Regions from separate parts of the Brevibacillus sp. HB1.3 genome, predicted to be linked through region 2. Evidence: riboswitches for the same ligand, from Rfam matches in the RefSeq annotation. Region 2 holds a riboswitch; the other holds the start of a gene.
The links. Region 2 has a riboswitch for cyclic di-GMP ahead of ggt (gamma-glutamyltransferase). Riboswitches for the same ligand answer to the same signal wherever they lie in the genome.
Positions count from the first base shown of each region.

Region 1: it holds a riboswitch for cyclic di-GMP, as region 2 does, so the genes downstream of both, yfmT (benzaldehyde dehydrogenase) here and ggt (gamma-glutamyltransferase) in region 2, are expected to answer to the same signal.

Region 1 covers NZ_JABMIT010000006.1:246,463-254,567, forward strand. The annotation lists gene HPY31_RS16315 (hypothetical protein) at 1-896, opposite strand, end outside; gene HPY31_RS16320 (M14 family metallopeptidase) at 1,030-2,715, shown strand; gene HPY31_RS16325 (methyl-accepting chemotaxis protein) at 2,757-3,638, opposite strand; gene yfmT (benzaldehyde dehydrogenase) at 3,669-5,126, opposite strand; cyclic di-GMP riboswitch class I at 5,212-5,297, opposite strand; gene HPY31_RS16335 (methyl-accepting chemotaxis protein) at 5,473-6,417, opposite strand; gene HPY31_RS16340 (hypothetical protein) at 6,442-7,197, opposite strand; gene HPY31_RS16345 (RsmB/NOP family class I SAM-dependent RNA methyltransferase) at 7,283-8,105, shown strand, end outside.
Region 2 covers NZ_JABMIT010000002.1:243,265-251,369, forward strand. The annotation lists gene HPY31_RS05805 (APC family permease) at 1-1,059, opposite strand, end outside; gene HPY31_RS05810 (glutamine--tRNA ligase/YqeY domain fusion protein) at 1,181-2,848, opposite strand; gene HPY31_RS05815 (SET domain-containing protein) at 2,928-3,545, opposite strand; cyclic di-GMP riboswitch class I at 3,786-3,874, shown strand; gene ggt (gamma-glutamyltransferase) at 4,057-5,775, shown strand; gene HPY31_RS05825 (methyl-accepting chemotaxis protein) at 5,856-7,844, shown strand; gene HPY31_RS05830 (glycerophosphodiester phosphodiesterase) at 7,907-8,105, opposite strand, start outside.

The DNA.
Region 1 (8,105 bases), on a different contig from region 2:
GTGCTGAATCTCGTATCGTAAAAGCCCTCTGGTATCCCGTAATCGTCACTTAACCACGTAGAACGCGGCTGCGTCTTCCAGTACCCCTCAGGCTCCTGCTGTTTCAAGCTTGCTTTCAGCATCACATAGCCCATATCCCGGGCAGCATTGCTTCCACCTGTATATAAAAAGGAGCGAAGGACATAATTTTCGGGAATCCGCCAAAAGGAGGCCTCGGAAGTCGGCTCATACGTAGAAGGGCTTTGAAAGTAATACCCATCGTACAGCCATTTTGCATTTTCCGTAACGTCCAAGTTAAGCCAGATGCTGTCAAACATTTTTTCTCCCCAAGGAACGAGCGGTTCTCTCGAATCGAGCGCCCACATTTCGCTGATAAAGCCTGCTTTCATCGGCAGCTTGACCACAAGCTCGACACCAGAAGGCGTCTGTTTTACTTCGACTGGCAACGCCAATGCCGGCTTTTCTTCAATCGTGGCTCTACCTTTATCCACGTAGGTAATGGGCTTACCTAACCAAATATACCTGCCCTCTGTCTCGACGAAACCAGCGGAAATCGGAAGGGTCTGGACTTGATCAAGCGTGATAACCTTCCAATACGGTTTCTTCGACTCATCATAGGCTCGGTAGCGGAACATCATGTTCTGACTGTTACCCTGAATGGGTATGGTGAAAACGTAGGGCATCATATTGCGCTGACCTGTCATTTTATGGGCCCAATACGTGGCACCATCTGAGAATCGAAATTCTTGTTTTTGGTGAATCGCGCCATTCAGGTGCTCAACATTCTCTGTTTCTATTGGTTTTTTCCATTCATTTGCAGAAATATCGCTCGGAAGGATACTACATACGGCGATGGCCGTCATCAAAAGGAGCATTCTGCTGATTTTTCTGACCATGTCATCCCCCAATTCTAGTAAAGGAGAACCGAAAGTCCTACTTTAAAATGAATATTTCGTAGTGATTATTATTTTAAAAATAATCTGATAAATTAACCATAGGTGTCTACTTCTATTACGCAGGAGAGAATTTATGGACAAGAAAGTACGCTACGTTGTTTCTACAGCACTCGTAATATCTCTGTTCACCAGCCCCTCAATCACCCAAGCTGAACCACAAACCCACATTCCTTATTACGGAATCGGGCCAACCTATGTACAACCCGCACAGATTGAGAACTTGTTTCCCAAGCCAACTATCCAGTTTGATACTCCCGGCTTCCAAGAAGGAAAAGAAGCTTTTACGTCCCAGGAAGAAATGATGGCTTACATAAGCAAATTGGTTGCAGACAACAAGGAAATCCAGCTGCTATCCATCGGTACATCATTGGAAGGTCGAGATATCCCCCTGCTGCTATTCAGTAAAGACCACAGCAAGCTCAAACAAACCAATGAGAAGCCACTCATCTGGCTACAGGCACAAATCCACGGGAATGAGCCCTCCGCTGGTGAATCTACTCTTGTGATCGCCAAATGGCTGGCAGAGGGAAAGCTTGGGACCAACCTTCTAGATCACGTAAACGTTGCGATTGTTCCTCGTATCAACCCGGATGGCTCCTACCAATTCAAACGCTACATCGCGACAGAGCTGGATGCCAACCGCGACTACATGAAGGTAGAATATCCAGAGGTGCAAGCGGTTCACCAAGCCCTTACTACCTATCAACCTGATGTCGTGCTTGATGCCCACGAATACGGCGTCTCTTCCAGCCAGCTTCGCGATGTTGGAGAAAAAGGCGCGATCTCTTCCTACGATGTTCTGATCTCCTCTGCGAAAAACTTGAATATTCCCACCAACCTGCGCAAAATGTCAGACAACCTGCTCTTGGCTGACGTTCAAAAAGCACTCGACAAGGAGCAACTTTCTCATCACGCTTACTATACGCTGGCAAAAGGCAAGGACGGAAAAGTGACCGCAACAGAAGGCAGCACAGAGACCAGAATCGGACGCAATGCCTTGGGATTGAAAAACACGTTAACGTTTTTGGTGGAAACACGCGGTATCGGCATTGGACGCGCCGATTTTGAACGACGTGTATACAGTCAGGCCATCACGCACGCTGCTGTCATTCAATCAACAGCGGCCAACGCCAAAGCAATCAAGTCCGCCGTGGCCCAGGCACGCGCAGAAATCACGGAAAAAGGCAAAAAGGCAAACGACAACGACAAACTCATTATCCTGAGTGAGAATAAGCGAATACCGGGTCAATCTCTCGAAGTAGTCGATCTCGCTACAGCAAAAAAAGTGTCTACCCCCATCGACTGGGTAAGCTCTACGGATGCCTATCCCGTACTCGAACGTGAGCGCCCCACTGCTTATCTCATGCCTCCTGGCTACCATGACGTTGCAGCCAAGCTGGAACTGCTCGGTGTTTCGGTAAGCAAGCTATCAAAAGAAACGACCATAGCGGTAGAAAGCTACACCATTTTGGAAAACAAGGTGAATACGATATACGAGAATGGGCATTTCACCAATCAAGTGACTGCAAATGTAACAGAAACAACGAAAACCTTTCCTGCGGGTAGTTACGTGTTCAGCATGGCCCAGCCAAACGCAAACTTCATTGCGTTGGCCCTGGAACCGGAATCAGTGGACAGCTACGTCACGTTTAACTTCCTGCCCGTTGAAAAGGGCGATGAAGTACCGGTGTATCGCTATATGCTGGAGCAACCACTACCCACCACAAATAAGAACGAAAGGAAAAATTCCCCTCTCTAGAGTTAGACTCCTGAGAGGGGAATTTCGTTACATATATGAGCTTACTTTATTTCAAATACTTCTTGGGCAAGCCCTGCCAGCTTATTCGTATTGTCGCTCACTTCGACCATCGTCGCAGAAATTTCCTCCGTAGCGGCTGCCTGACTCTCCATGGTTTGATTAATCAATTCAATCGAATTTTGTAGCAGGGTTATCAAATCCCGGATGGAATCCGTGGTTTGCTTGATTTTGTCTGCATTCGTCCGTGAATCTGTCGCCATATTGCGAACCTCATTCGCGACGACAGCGAATCCACGCCCTGCATCCCCTACTCTCGCAGCCTCAATGCTCGCATTCAGTCCCAAAATGTTACTTTGATCAGCAATTTTTTTCACGGCGAGTGTAATTTGCTCAATCTCAGTCGTACTTTGGCTCACATCATTGGCTTGCTCTGAGATTGCCTTCATTTGCTCGTTCAAATTCCCGATCTGCACGGCCATCTCGTGTGTGGTGGCACTGACCTGCTCGACGACGCTCGAGAGATTTGCGGCAATTTCATACAGCTCATTGGCTCGCTCCATACTCGAACCAATGCCGACACCGCCGATAACTTTTCCCGTGTGATCATGCAAGGGGATCGCCCGTGCGACGAGAGGAAAACCAAATAATTCCTTGGGAACCATCATCGCCTGCTTGGTGTTTTTTCGAATCGCGTTGGTGATCACATCCCCTTCCTGGAGTGGATCACCTGGCTTTACCTGCAGAGCAAATGTTTGGGCAGGCACATTGCGCAATAGCTTTTCCGTGTCGTAGACCCCAATGGTAATGTCATCGTTGAGCAAATCATTTAAATAGGGAGCAACCTTGATGAAAGCCTCGAGAAGTTCTGCATTTTTCCCCTTTTCGGAGGCTTCTGTTTCATTCCATCCTTCGTATCCGTTCATGACCCTCTTCACCTCTATCTTTTGCTAGCATTAGTACGGAAATTGACGCTTTTTGTGCTGAACCGAAATCCATTTTAGCGTAGTAAACTCTTCTAGGCTCCATTGACCATTCAAGCGTCCCAATCCGGAATGCTTTTCACCGCCGAACGCCACAATTGGTTCGTCATTGATCGTTCCATCGTTGATATGAATCATGCCCGTCTCAATGCGCTTGGCCATCTGGGCACCTCTCTCCAGATCGCGGGTATGAATCGCCCCGGACAATCCAAAGGGTGTCTCGTTCGCCATGCGAATTGCTTCTTCCTCGGAAGCAAACGACATGATGCAAACAGCAGGACCAAACAACTCTTTGGATGCAATCGACATGTCTGTGGTCACTCCTGTCAAAACAATCGGCTCGACCACGTTTCCTTTCACTTCCCCTTTCAGTGCAGGAACGGCTCCTTCACGTATCGCCTCATCGACCGTTGCCATCAGGTTGGCGACTTGCCGTTGATTGATAAGTGGACCGATTACCGTGTCTGGATCATTTGGGTCGCCTACCTTGAGTCCAGATACTTTTTCCACATACAGATCAAGGAATTTATCGTATACATCTTGGTGAACCAGAACCCGGTTAGCCGACATGCAAATCTGACCTTGGTGGGTAAAGCGGCTGAATACGGCTGCATTGACGGCATACGTAAGATCCGCATCCTCCAAAACAATCAGGGCACTGTTGCCACCTAGCTCCAAAATCGCCTTCTTGAAATGCTTCGCTGCCACTTGCGCGATATGGCTTCCTACTTGGCTAGAGCCTGTAAACGAAAGGATGCGCGGAATCGGGTGGGAGACAAATCCATCGCCAATTTCAGCAATATCCGTTACAACGACGTTGATCAAGCCTTTGGGCAGACCTACTTCTTCAAAAATTTTCGCGATGAGAGTCCCACCCGTGATTGGCGTGTGCTCATGCGGTTTGAGGACGACACCGTTACCCGCGCCAAGAGCTGGAGCTACGGACTTCATCGACAAATAGAACGGGAAGTTGAACGGACTGATGACGCCGACAACTCCTGCGGGAATCCGATACAAGCGATTTTCCTTTCCGTCTACGGGAGAAGGGAGAATTTTTCCTTCCATGCGTACCGGGAACGTAGCCGCCTCTCGAATAATATCCTTCACAAGCCCGATCTCAAAAAATGCCTTCAGTCGGGTTCCACCTAGTTCACGAATGATGATCTGAATGATTTCTTCTTCATGCTCTTCGATAAAGCGAACAGCACGCTCCAACATTCGGGATTTGGTATAGGCATTCACTTCATCCCACTCTTTTTTCGCGCTGGCTGCCGCCTTGTAAGCCGCGTCGATATCCTCCAGATTTGCCATTTTGAATTCTGCGATGACTTCCCCGTTGTAAGGGTTGATATCTTGCAATGTCTTCGCGCCAAGTCCGTCGCGCCACTCCCCATTGATGTACTGCTTGTCCAGTGTTTGAAGGATTGACATGCTACAACCACTCCCTTTTGTAAAATAAATAGGCCCCTTTCGCATGAAAGGAGCCGTAAAACTAAAACAGCAAAATACACTGCTCGTTGGCAACCCGGCTGCCATCGTAACGTGTACATTAGGCCCGTGGCTTTGCGTCCCCACTTTTCAATGGGTTTGCCCATTCATAGCGAATGCTGATAGGATTTTGTCGAAAAAAGGAAAGATATGGAGAAACCTACTTTGATTATAGTACTCCATTTCGAATAGTCAAACGTTAACATGTAAATATTTCGTGAAAGGAAAGAACAAATATCAAAAAGTCCGCATCGCTTGGATACGGACTCCTGATTTTTCTTCCTCATGATCACAATAACTTTTTGACATCCTTTACGCTCGTCGCGAGCATTTGCTCTACCGCGTTGGCGTCTCTTACGTGCTTGGTCATGCCTTCATTCAGCTCATCCAGCAAGCCCTTTGCCTCACTTACCTGCTGGGACACATCGTCAGCAAAACGCTTTTGATGCGCGATGATTTCCATCACACCCGCCACTTCGACGTTCAGTACCTGGAAAGCGTTCGCGATCTGATCCGTCTTCTGTGCAGCATCCTTGCTGATGGAAAGTCCATTTTTGATCGCACTGCTGCTTTTTTCACTGTTGGACAATGCTTCTTTGATTTCTTCTTGAATCTTTCCGATTAATTCTGCAATCGTCTTGGTCGAGTTCGCTGTCATCTCTGCCAGCTTCCGTACTTCATCTGCTACCACAGCAAAGCCTCGGCCTTGTTCCCCCGCACGTGCAGCTTCTATCGCTGCATTCAGAGCGAGAAGGTTAGTCTGATTCGTAATGTCGCTGATTACCTTGACAATACTCGTAATTTCCGAAGAACGCTCTTCCAAGCGGCTCATGGACTTGGACGTATGAACCGATTCTTTGTCGAGCAGGCTCATGACTTCCACAACGTCCGTCATAGCCTTCTTGCCTTCATCTGCACGCGCTACCGACTGTTTACAGATGTCTGTCAGGCGCTCTCCTCGAACCGACAACTGGTTCGCAGATTCATCATCCCGCTCATTAATGGCCTGGATATTCTCTACGGCACGCTTCATCCTCGTCACCAATCGCACCATTTGATCGGAATCGGCGTTCATCGCTTGGTCTGAAGCAAGGATTGCACCCATCTGTTCGTAAAGACCGCGAAGCTCATGTTTCCATACGTCTTGCTGTCCTGTCATTGTGGTTGTGGTGGTTGTGGCTGTCGTCGCTGCTGTCTCTTTTTCTGCCAGGCCTTTGTCTTTTTTCCAAAACATCCGCTTCCCTCTCCTTTGTACCCATCAATTGTCACCTCGGCGGCTATATACGCGGGACTCGATTATTCCCGGATGTTGTTTCGCCAAGCTCAGCAAGTTTTCCAAGAAATAATAGTGACCCTCCAAGAGCTCCACGTCTTTACGCTCAAAATGCTTCACCTGCAAATACTGCTGCATTTCCAAAGCATAGCGCTCCAGTTTATCGTGAAAATCGTTGGCACGAAGCATTTGCTCCACTTCTGGATATTCTGTTTTCAGGCGACTCAGCTCGCTGTATACACGCCCACCCTCCAGGATCATCTGGTAGGCCGTACGCTCGAGCGTAGCTGTCGTAGCTGCCTCCTGCTCCTCACGCTCTTCGCGCAAAGCTGCCAAGTACGTGATAAAATGGTAGACAGTTAAAAACAATGGTCCTAAAAATAGAATGATCCCTGCCTTGTACACATGCTGATTGGACAAATTGCTGATGAGCAGGAACAAGTGAAACAAGATCGCACCCAACCATACATAGATGATGATTTGGTGATTGATCTTCCCTGCCTTTTGGTGGCGTGAAAAGGCAAAGGTAAGTCCGAGCAGATAAAAGGCAAGCAACGTAAAGCTGGCAGAAAACAAAGCCATCTCCATATCGGTCAGCCAATCTGCATCGGCGGGTATTTCGATAAAGAATTCAAAAGCGAGCACCAGCAGTGAGAACAACAACCCCATGATCCAAAACCGGCTTACTTCCGAGTCATTCCTCCGCCGGGAGCGGTAGCGTTTTGCACGGGATCCTTCCATAATGCTCTCACCTCATTCTCTATGATTCGCCATGATTCTATCTTTTCCTTTCACATGGGGCCAAAATCTGACATCGGAGGCTGTTATGACAAAAAATTTACCAACATCATTTATCGAGCGCATGAAAACCTTGCTCGGACACGATTATGAGGCCTTCGTTTCCTCGTATGATCAGCCTGTGACACACGGCTTGCGAGTCAATCCGTTGAAGGTGGGGCGTGACGATTTTTTGAAAATCTCGCCGTTTGCTGTCGAAGCAATCCCTTGGTGTCAAAACGGGTTTCGCTACAAAGAGCCTGCTCGTCCCGGTAAGCATCCTTTTCACTCCGCTGGCATGTACTATTTGCAGGAGCCAAGTGCGATGTCCGCTGCCGAAGCACTCGGTGCACAACCTGGTGAGCGCATCCTCGACCTGTGTGCAGCGCCAGGGGGCAAATCGACGCAGCTTGCAGCGTTTTTGCATGGACAAGGAATGCTCGTGGCAAACGAAATCCATCCTGTTCGGGCAAAAGCCTTGTCAGAAAACCTGGAGCGCTGCGGCGTGACCAATGCCGTCGTGACCAACGAAACGCCTGAACGCTTACAGGAGCGATTCCCTCAGTTTTTTGACCGAATTTTAGTAGACGCCCCTTGCTCTGGCGAAGGAATGTTTCGCAAGCTGCCCGAAGCAATCGAGGACTGGAGCCCAGCAAAAGTAACGGAGTGCCATGTCATGCAAGGCGATATTCTCGAGGCGGCCGCTGCTATGCTGAAGCCAGGCGGGACGTTGGTCTACTCCACCTGCACATTCGCTCCGCTTGAAAACGAGCAGTCCCTGGTTAACTTCCTCGGCCGTCACCCGGAATTTGAGATCGTCCCGCTGCCACATGCAGATTGCTTTTCTGCTGGTCAACCCGAGTGGGCGTCGC
Region 2 (8,105 bases):
GGACGTGGCGGTTAGCAAATCCATGTACAAAGCAAACAGCATCAACGCTCCTACCAACAAAACGTTAAGCACGGGCGTTCTCAGCTTCGGATGTACATAACCGAACCAGCGCTTCGGCAAAAATCCGTCTCTGCCCATTGCGTACAACAAACGCGTGACACTCGTGACGGATACAAGCCCGGAAGCGAGCGTTGAGGACAAGGCGGCGGCCAAAAACACCAATTGAAAAATGGTTCCGCCGATAAACAACGCAATCTCCGCTGAAGCAGCTTCTGGATCAGATAATACCGAAACATCAGGAAATAATGATTGCATGAAATAAGAAGCCGTAATAAATAGCGCTCCTCCCGCGAGTGCTACGAGCATAATCCCGCGAGGAATCGTCTTTTTCGCATCGACGGTTTCCTCCGTGAGCGTTGTCACGGCATCAAAGCCAAGGAAGGAAAAACAAAGAATCGATGCACCGGAAAGCAGTGCAAGGACAGACATATCCGGTGACAAAAATGGACGCAGGTTGAATACTTGCCCAAGCCCGTCACCTTGCATAAGACCACGGATTGCCAATCCCGCAAACAGCACGACGACGACGACTTGAAACAGCACCAAAATCGAGTTGACGGATGCGGTTACTGTTACGCGAAATACGTTTAACCCCGTCACCAGTACAATGAATCCTATAATCCACCATACAGTCGATACATCAGGAAATACGGATGATAGGTAAACCCCTGTCAACAAAGCGTTAATCATCGGTAAAAACAAATAATCCAGCAAGGACGCCCAGCCTACCAGAAATCCGGCATACGGATGGATCGTTTGCTGCGTATACGTATATGCGGTCCCTGCTGATGGGAATAGCCGTACCATCTTTCCGTAGCTTGCTGCCGTAAACAGGATTGCAAGAAGTGTGACTGCATAAGCAGCAGGAACGTGCCCCCCCGTTTCTCCAGAAACAATGCCAAAGGTGTCAAAAACGGCCATCGGGGCCATGTAGCCCAGTCCAATTACGACAATATGCCGCAACTTCAAACTACGTGTTAGTTCTGCTCTCCCGTTCACTGCCTGTCCCCCTTTTTGTAACAGAATAATTATACACGTCAATTTATAATCACGAAAGAAAAAAGCGCCACTGCACACGGGTTCTCCATGCACAGCAGCGCTTGATTTATATGAGTATTTCCTATGCTTTTGGCAGTTCAAAGGAACTCTTCAATGATACAATCCGGTTGAATACGAGCTTATCATCTGTCGTATGCTTCGGATCGACATTGAAATAGCCATGACGGAAAAATTGATACTTGTCTTGAGGCTTGGTTTCTTTCATATTTGGCTCCACATAGCCTTGCAGCACTTCCAACGAATTCGGGTTAACATTGTCGAGGAATGTGCCCTCTGCATCTTCATCATCCATAATCAGTGGCTCGTACAAACGGAATTCTGCAGGAACTGCTTGAGTCGCATCCACCCAGTGAATCGTACCTTTTACCTTGCGACCTGTAAAACCGCTGCCGCTCTTCGTCTCAGCGTCATACGTGCAATGGATCTCGATCACGTTGCCTTCTGCATCCTTCACAACGTCATTGCATTTTATGAAATACGCGTGCTTCAGACGTACTTCATTTCCTGGGAACAGGCGGAAATACTTGCTCGGCGGGTTTTCCATGAAGTCGTCCTGCTCAATGTAGATTTCGCGGGAGAACGGAATTTCACGATTGCCCATCTCTGGGTTCTCTGGATTGATCTCCGCTTCGAGCATCTCGACCTGTCCTTCCGGATAGTTCGTGATGACGACCTTCAACGGATTCAAAACAGCCATCGTACGTGGTGCCTTTAGCTTCAGGTCCTCACGGATGAAATACTCCAGCATTTTCTCGTCAACAGTGCTGTTCGCGCGCGCTACCCCTACTTCACGAGCGAATGTACGAATCGCTTCCGGTGTATAGCCGCGACGACGGAAGCCTGCGATGGTTGGCATGCGCGGGTCATCCCAGCCGTCTACTACATTCTCATCGACAAGCTGTTTCAGCTTGCGTTTACTCATAACGGTGTTTGTCAGGTTCAAGCGAGCAAATTCGTACTGGTGTGGTACCTTCTCCATCTCGCACTCGCGGACTACCCAGTCGTACAACGGGCGATGATCTTCGAATTCCAGCGAGCACAGGGAGTGTGTCACGCCCTCAATAGCATCCTCCAACGGATGAGCGAAGTCGTACATCGGATAAATACACCATTTGTCGCCCGTGTTGTGATGCGTTGCATGGGAGATTCGATACAGAACCGGATCACGCATGTTGAAGTTCTGCGAAGCCATGTCGATTTTCGCACGCAGCACCTTTTCCCCGTCCTTGAATTCCCCTTGGCGCATACGTGCAAACAGGTCCAGATTTTCCTCCACAGACCGGCTGCGGAACGGACTATCTGTGCCTGGCTCTGTCCATGTTCCACGCATTTTACGCATGTCTTCTGGAGACAGATCGTCTACGTAAGCCAGACCTTTTTTAATCAACAGTACCGCTCGGTTGTACATCTCTTCAAAGTAATCAGATGCAAAAAACAACCCGTCCCATTCGAAGCCAAGCCATTGAACGTCTCTTTTGATAGCCTCTACGTATTCGATATCTTCCTTCACCGGGTTAGTATCGTCAAAACGCAGGTTGGCCTTGCCGGAAAATTCTCGTGCCAACTCAAAGTTGAGGCAGATCGCTTTTGCATGTCCAATATGAAGATACCCGTTCGGTTCTGGGGGAAAGCGGGTAATGATTTCCTTTACTTTGCCCTCTTGCAAGTCATCAATCATGATATTGCGGATAAAATTGGATGCCGCTACCTTGTTTTCCAATGAAATCAACCTTTCACTTCACCTTTACATTCCATAATACTGATTCTCAACCCAGAGTTCAACAAAATCGGGTCGTTGACCGACCCGCTCACGTCTCCCATTGCTGCCCCGTTTGCCATTGTGACCTGCAATACAGGTGAATAACAGAATCAATGGCTAAGCGCTGCTCCGTGATCCCACGAATCGTTTCGAGATGCTTCGGGGGGATCAGATGCAGCAAAGGCTGTTCAACATGATTGAACCGTTGGAATGCTTCCGCTGCAATCCGATCCCACTGCGGGTAATACCGAAGCAAATCATCGGGCATTACACGGGAGCGGTCCGTGTCGGACTCGGGCAAACACTCAAAAGGTTCATCCAAATTTAACGTTCCATAATCATCAGTCAGCTCTTCGCCCGGAAAAACATCCCTTGCAGCCAATTCCATATCATACATGGTCGGCACACAATTCGCATGAAAGCTGTGGTTCACGTACCTTGCCTTATCCCAACAAAGAATGTACTTTCCGAACTGGTTCTTAAACGAATATTTTTGTACGTCCTGTTTTCGTAATGAGTCAAGTCTTTCCACAAATGCAGGGTCCAATACTTGGTCCAAATCATCCTGTGCCCATACAATCGTTCCTTTTGGGATAAACCTTGTCGCAAACACACCGTACCCGATCTCATCGTTGATATAGCGCAATTCTGTATCGGGATGCATCATGGTCTTTGTTTCACTCCTTGGCAAATGTGCCTTTTTATCATCATAAGCAGCTTTGCCCCAGGAGGTGTGTGAATATCTTTCGAAAAATACATAGCATTCCTAACTATTTTTCCGGATTAAAATATTTTTCTTATTTACCACAAATGGTAAATAGTCTATATTATTGGCAAACGGAGTTTTAGGAACATTTTCCCACAACGATTGCATCAGTATATGTGTCATTTTATGCTTCACCCATTGATATCGAAACGGCATACCCGGGGAAATCCGGCGACGCAAAGCTACAGGGGCTACCTCCGCAACAGCGGACACGCTTGCCAGCTACCGAAGTATTGATGTAGGACGCGACCAATGATCCTATATCATTGGTCTTTTTTTGCGCTCATAATGTCTATTTTTGTCTACTTTTGTATGTTTGTGTATTTTTAACTTTTAAAGGAGGTGAGGCAACAGCGGATAGCCGGTTTAATGAATCATTATTCTTTTTCATCATGAAGGAGGTTTCATAGGAATGTCATTCTGGAAGAAACTCTCGACCGTCGCGCTGACTGCTGTCATCGGGGTATCAACATTCTCTGGAGCACAAGCTGCTAACCGTCCAACATCGATGTCACCGAACGCAATGGTGACGACTCCTCACTACCTGGCTACGGCTGCGGCCCTGAAAACCTTGGAAGACGGTGGAAATGCAGTAGATGCTGCTATTACAGCCGCTTCCACCTTAGCTGTTGTCTATCCTCATTACACAACCATTGGCGGAGATAACTTCTGGCTCATTTACAATGCCAAAACAAAAGAGCTGAAAGCGCTGAACGGCAGTGGTCGCGCAGGCGAAAAGGCAACCATCGACTATTACAAAGGCAAAGGCTACGAAAAAATCCCGTCCCGCGGTTATGAGTCCGCAAACACTGTCCCTGGTGTCGTCTCCGGCTGGTGGGAGGCGTACAACTACGCTCATAAAAGCATGGGCAACAGTAAGCTTCAATGGAACAGACTGCTGGAGCCTGCCATTGGATACGCCGAGAACGGATATCCCGTCTCCCCCAACCAAGTATATTGGACAAAATACGCGACAGATCCAACTGACAATGACTTGAAGAATCTTCAACGTTTTGATGGATTCCGCAAAACATTCCTGAAGCCCAACGGCGATCCTTATGCAGCAGGCGAAATTCTCAAACAAAAGGATCTCGCCAATACTTTGCGAATCATTGCGAAAAAAGGCGCTGACGGTTTTTATAAAGGTGAGGTTGCTAAAAAAATCGTTGCAGACATGAAAGCCAACGGCGGATTGCTCACGTTGAAAGATTTTGAAAAGCATACCTCCACTTGGGCAGATCCCATTACGGTAGACTACCGCGGTTACAAAGCGTATAACGTTCCGCCTAACTCCCAAGGGATGGCATCGCTCTCTATTCTTAATGTTTTAAACAACTTTGACCTCAAGAGCATGGGTGAAGGAACACCCGATTACTACCACACGATTGTGGAAGCTACCAAACAAGCTTTTGCTGACCGCGACAAATGGCTGACTGACCCTGCCTTTGCGGATATCCCTGTGGATGAGCTGTTGTCCAAGCAGCACGGAAAAGATTTAGCTGCGCGCATTGATATGAAGCAAGCCGCCAAATCCGTAGAACCGCTTGATCCAAAAGGCGATACAACCTGGTTCGGGATCGTCGACAAAGATGGAAATGCCGTGTCCATCATTCAGAGTCACTACTTTGACTGGGGTTCCGGCATCGTAGCGAAAGATACGGGTGTCCTTTTGCAAAACCGCGGAAGCTATTTCTCTTTGGATTCCAAACACATCAATCACTTGGAACCAGGAAAACGTACCTTCCACACCATTAACCCAGCTATGCTCTTTAAAGGGGACAAGCCTTATCTTCTTTACGGAACACAAGGGGGAGAAGGACAGCCGCAAACGCAAGCCGCTCTCGTCACACGCATCGTCGACTTTGGTTTCAGCGTGCAAGACGCAATCGAAGCGCCAAGATGGCTGCATGGACGCAACTGGGGATCTGCTTCCAACAATCTCAAGGTGGAAAGCCGCATCCCTCAAGAAGTCCTGGACGAGTTAATAAAACGTGGACATCCAGTTGAAAAGCTGGAAGCAGCCTATACCGACGCGATGGGACAGTCCGGCGCAATCCTGATTGACCCGCAAACCAATGTAAAATTTGGCGGTGCTGACCCTCGCGGTGAAGGCGCAGCAATGGGCTATTAATATTTTGTCAGACTGCTGAGTTCATCTCAGCAGTCTGCCTGTTTCTATTTCGCAATCACGGATTAGGAGTGGAAAAACCTATGTTTTTGTTCAACAAGCTCAGGAACAAAATGATCCTTTGGTTTCTCATTGTGGCTGTCATTCCACTTACTGCCGTTTCTTTGTTTATCACGAACAGCTTTTCATCCATTCTGATTGATAAACAAAAATCATCCTATGTTGACCTTACTTCCAGTACAGCCATAGCGATGGATCAATATCTGGACCGGCGTATGACAGAAATACAAGTTTTAGCCCGCACCTCGGATATTCAATCCGATGATGCAGCGGCAAAAAATGAATTTATCCGCAAGTTTACCGAGGAAATGAAACTGTATGACGGAAATACGTTTATCGCAAGCGATGGAAAAGTAACGGCTGATACGTTCCCCAAAAGCGTTGGTATCAATTTAGGCGAGCGCCAATTCTTCAAAGACGGTATGCAGGACAAGCCCAGCTTCTCCGATGTTCTTGTTGCGAAGACAACCGGCAATCGCTCTATTATCGTCGCTTCCCCTGTAAAAGGGAAAAACAACGAGAAGCTTGGTGTCTTGACCGGGCTCGTCAATGTAGATGACTTCACAGCTACCTTTCTCAAAGATTTGAAAGTAGGCAACGATGGTTATCCGATTCTCGTTGATAACAAGAACCAAATTCAGTACCATCCTACCCAGGATCTGATCGGAAAACCGCTTGCGGAATCCGCTCTGCCGCAACCATTGATGGAAATCCTTCAATCAGGAAAAACGGAAAAGGGCTCATACAGCTACTCGGACAATGGCAAGGAATACGTTGTCACCTACTCTCCCATTCCCAAGACCAACTTTGGTTTATATCTGCATATCCCTGTCGAATCCATAACGTCTGCGGTTTCATCCGTTACCACCATGGTTAGGATCATTGTCATCGTTGTAGTTGCTGTCGTGACTGCAATCGCCTACGCTGTTTCCCGGCAAATCTCACGCCCTATTGCGGCAGTTGCCTCTGTGGCTAACCGCATTTCCGAGGGTGAACTGACTGTACAACCCTTGCAAATTCGAACCAAGGATGAGGTTGGACAGTTATCCCAATCAGTAAACACAATGGTACTTAACCTGCGAACGATTATTCAACAAGTAAATGATACAGCTTCAGATCTTGCTTCTTCCGCAGAGGAATTGTCGGTCAACGCTGACCATACGAGCAAGGCTACCGAGCAAATCGCCATAACGATTCAGGAAGTAGCTTACGGTGCGGAAAAGCAAGTGAAGAGTGTAGAGGAAAGTGTCACCGCAATTCAAGGCGTATCGACAGGGGCTCAGCAGGTCGCCACGAATGCACAGCAAGCTGCCGAATCAGCTTTGGGTGCTTCCCAAATTGCAGTGGAAGGCAACCAGGCCCTTCAAGTCGTTATCAGCCAGATGCAATCGATTGAGAACACTGTTGGCAACATTGCTGATATCGTCAAACGATTAGGAAACAGCTCGCAGGAAATCGGACAAATCGTACAAGTCATCACCGCCATAGCTGAACAAACAAATCTGTTAGCGCTTAATGCAGCGATTGAAGCGGCGAGAGCTGGTGAACAAGGGCGCGGATTCGCCGTTGTAGCAGACGAAGTGCGCAAATTGGCTGAGCAGTCCGCGGAATCCGCGCAACAGATTAAACTGTTGATTACGACGATTCAGCTCGAGTCAAACCAGGCCGTTCTATCGATGGAACAGGGTACCAAAGAGGTCGCTACTGGACTTACGGTCGTTAACAATGCAGGCAAGTCCTTCGAACAGATCCAAGATGCTGTCACGCAGGTGGCAAGCCAAATTCAAGAAGTAAAGGCTTATTCTGAGCAAATGTCGTTTGGCACCAAACAGGTGGTAGAATTGGTTAGTGTCATTGAAGAAGTAGCGGAGAATTCTGCTGACGGAACACAAAGCGTATCAGCCGCCACAGAAGAACAGCTCGCAGCTATGGAAGAAGTCAGTTCATCATCTACTTCCCTAGCAAGAATAGCCGAAGAACTGCAATCTCATGTAAGCAAATTCAAAATTTAGTCCAACAACCCAAAAAGGAAAGCCGCCTTGCAAATTGCCCGGCGGCTCTTTCCTGCTTGTGCTTACACAAACTCCCACATCCGGTCAGGATGGTTCGTGCAAATTTGAACCTGAGGATGCCACGAAATGACTTCGCGGATATGTTTCGGATCATCCAGCGTCCACGCGATGACTTTGAAGCCTTTTTCAATCGCAGCTACTGTTAGCTCACGATTCAGAAACGGATATCCCATGGAGAGGATCGTAGCACCTGCTGCCTCC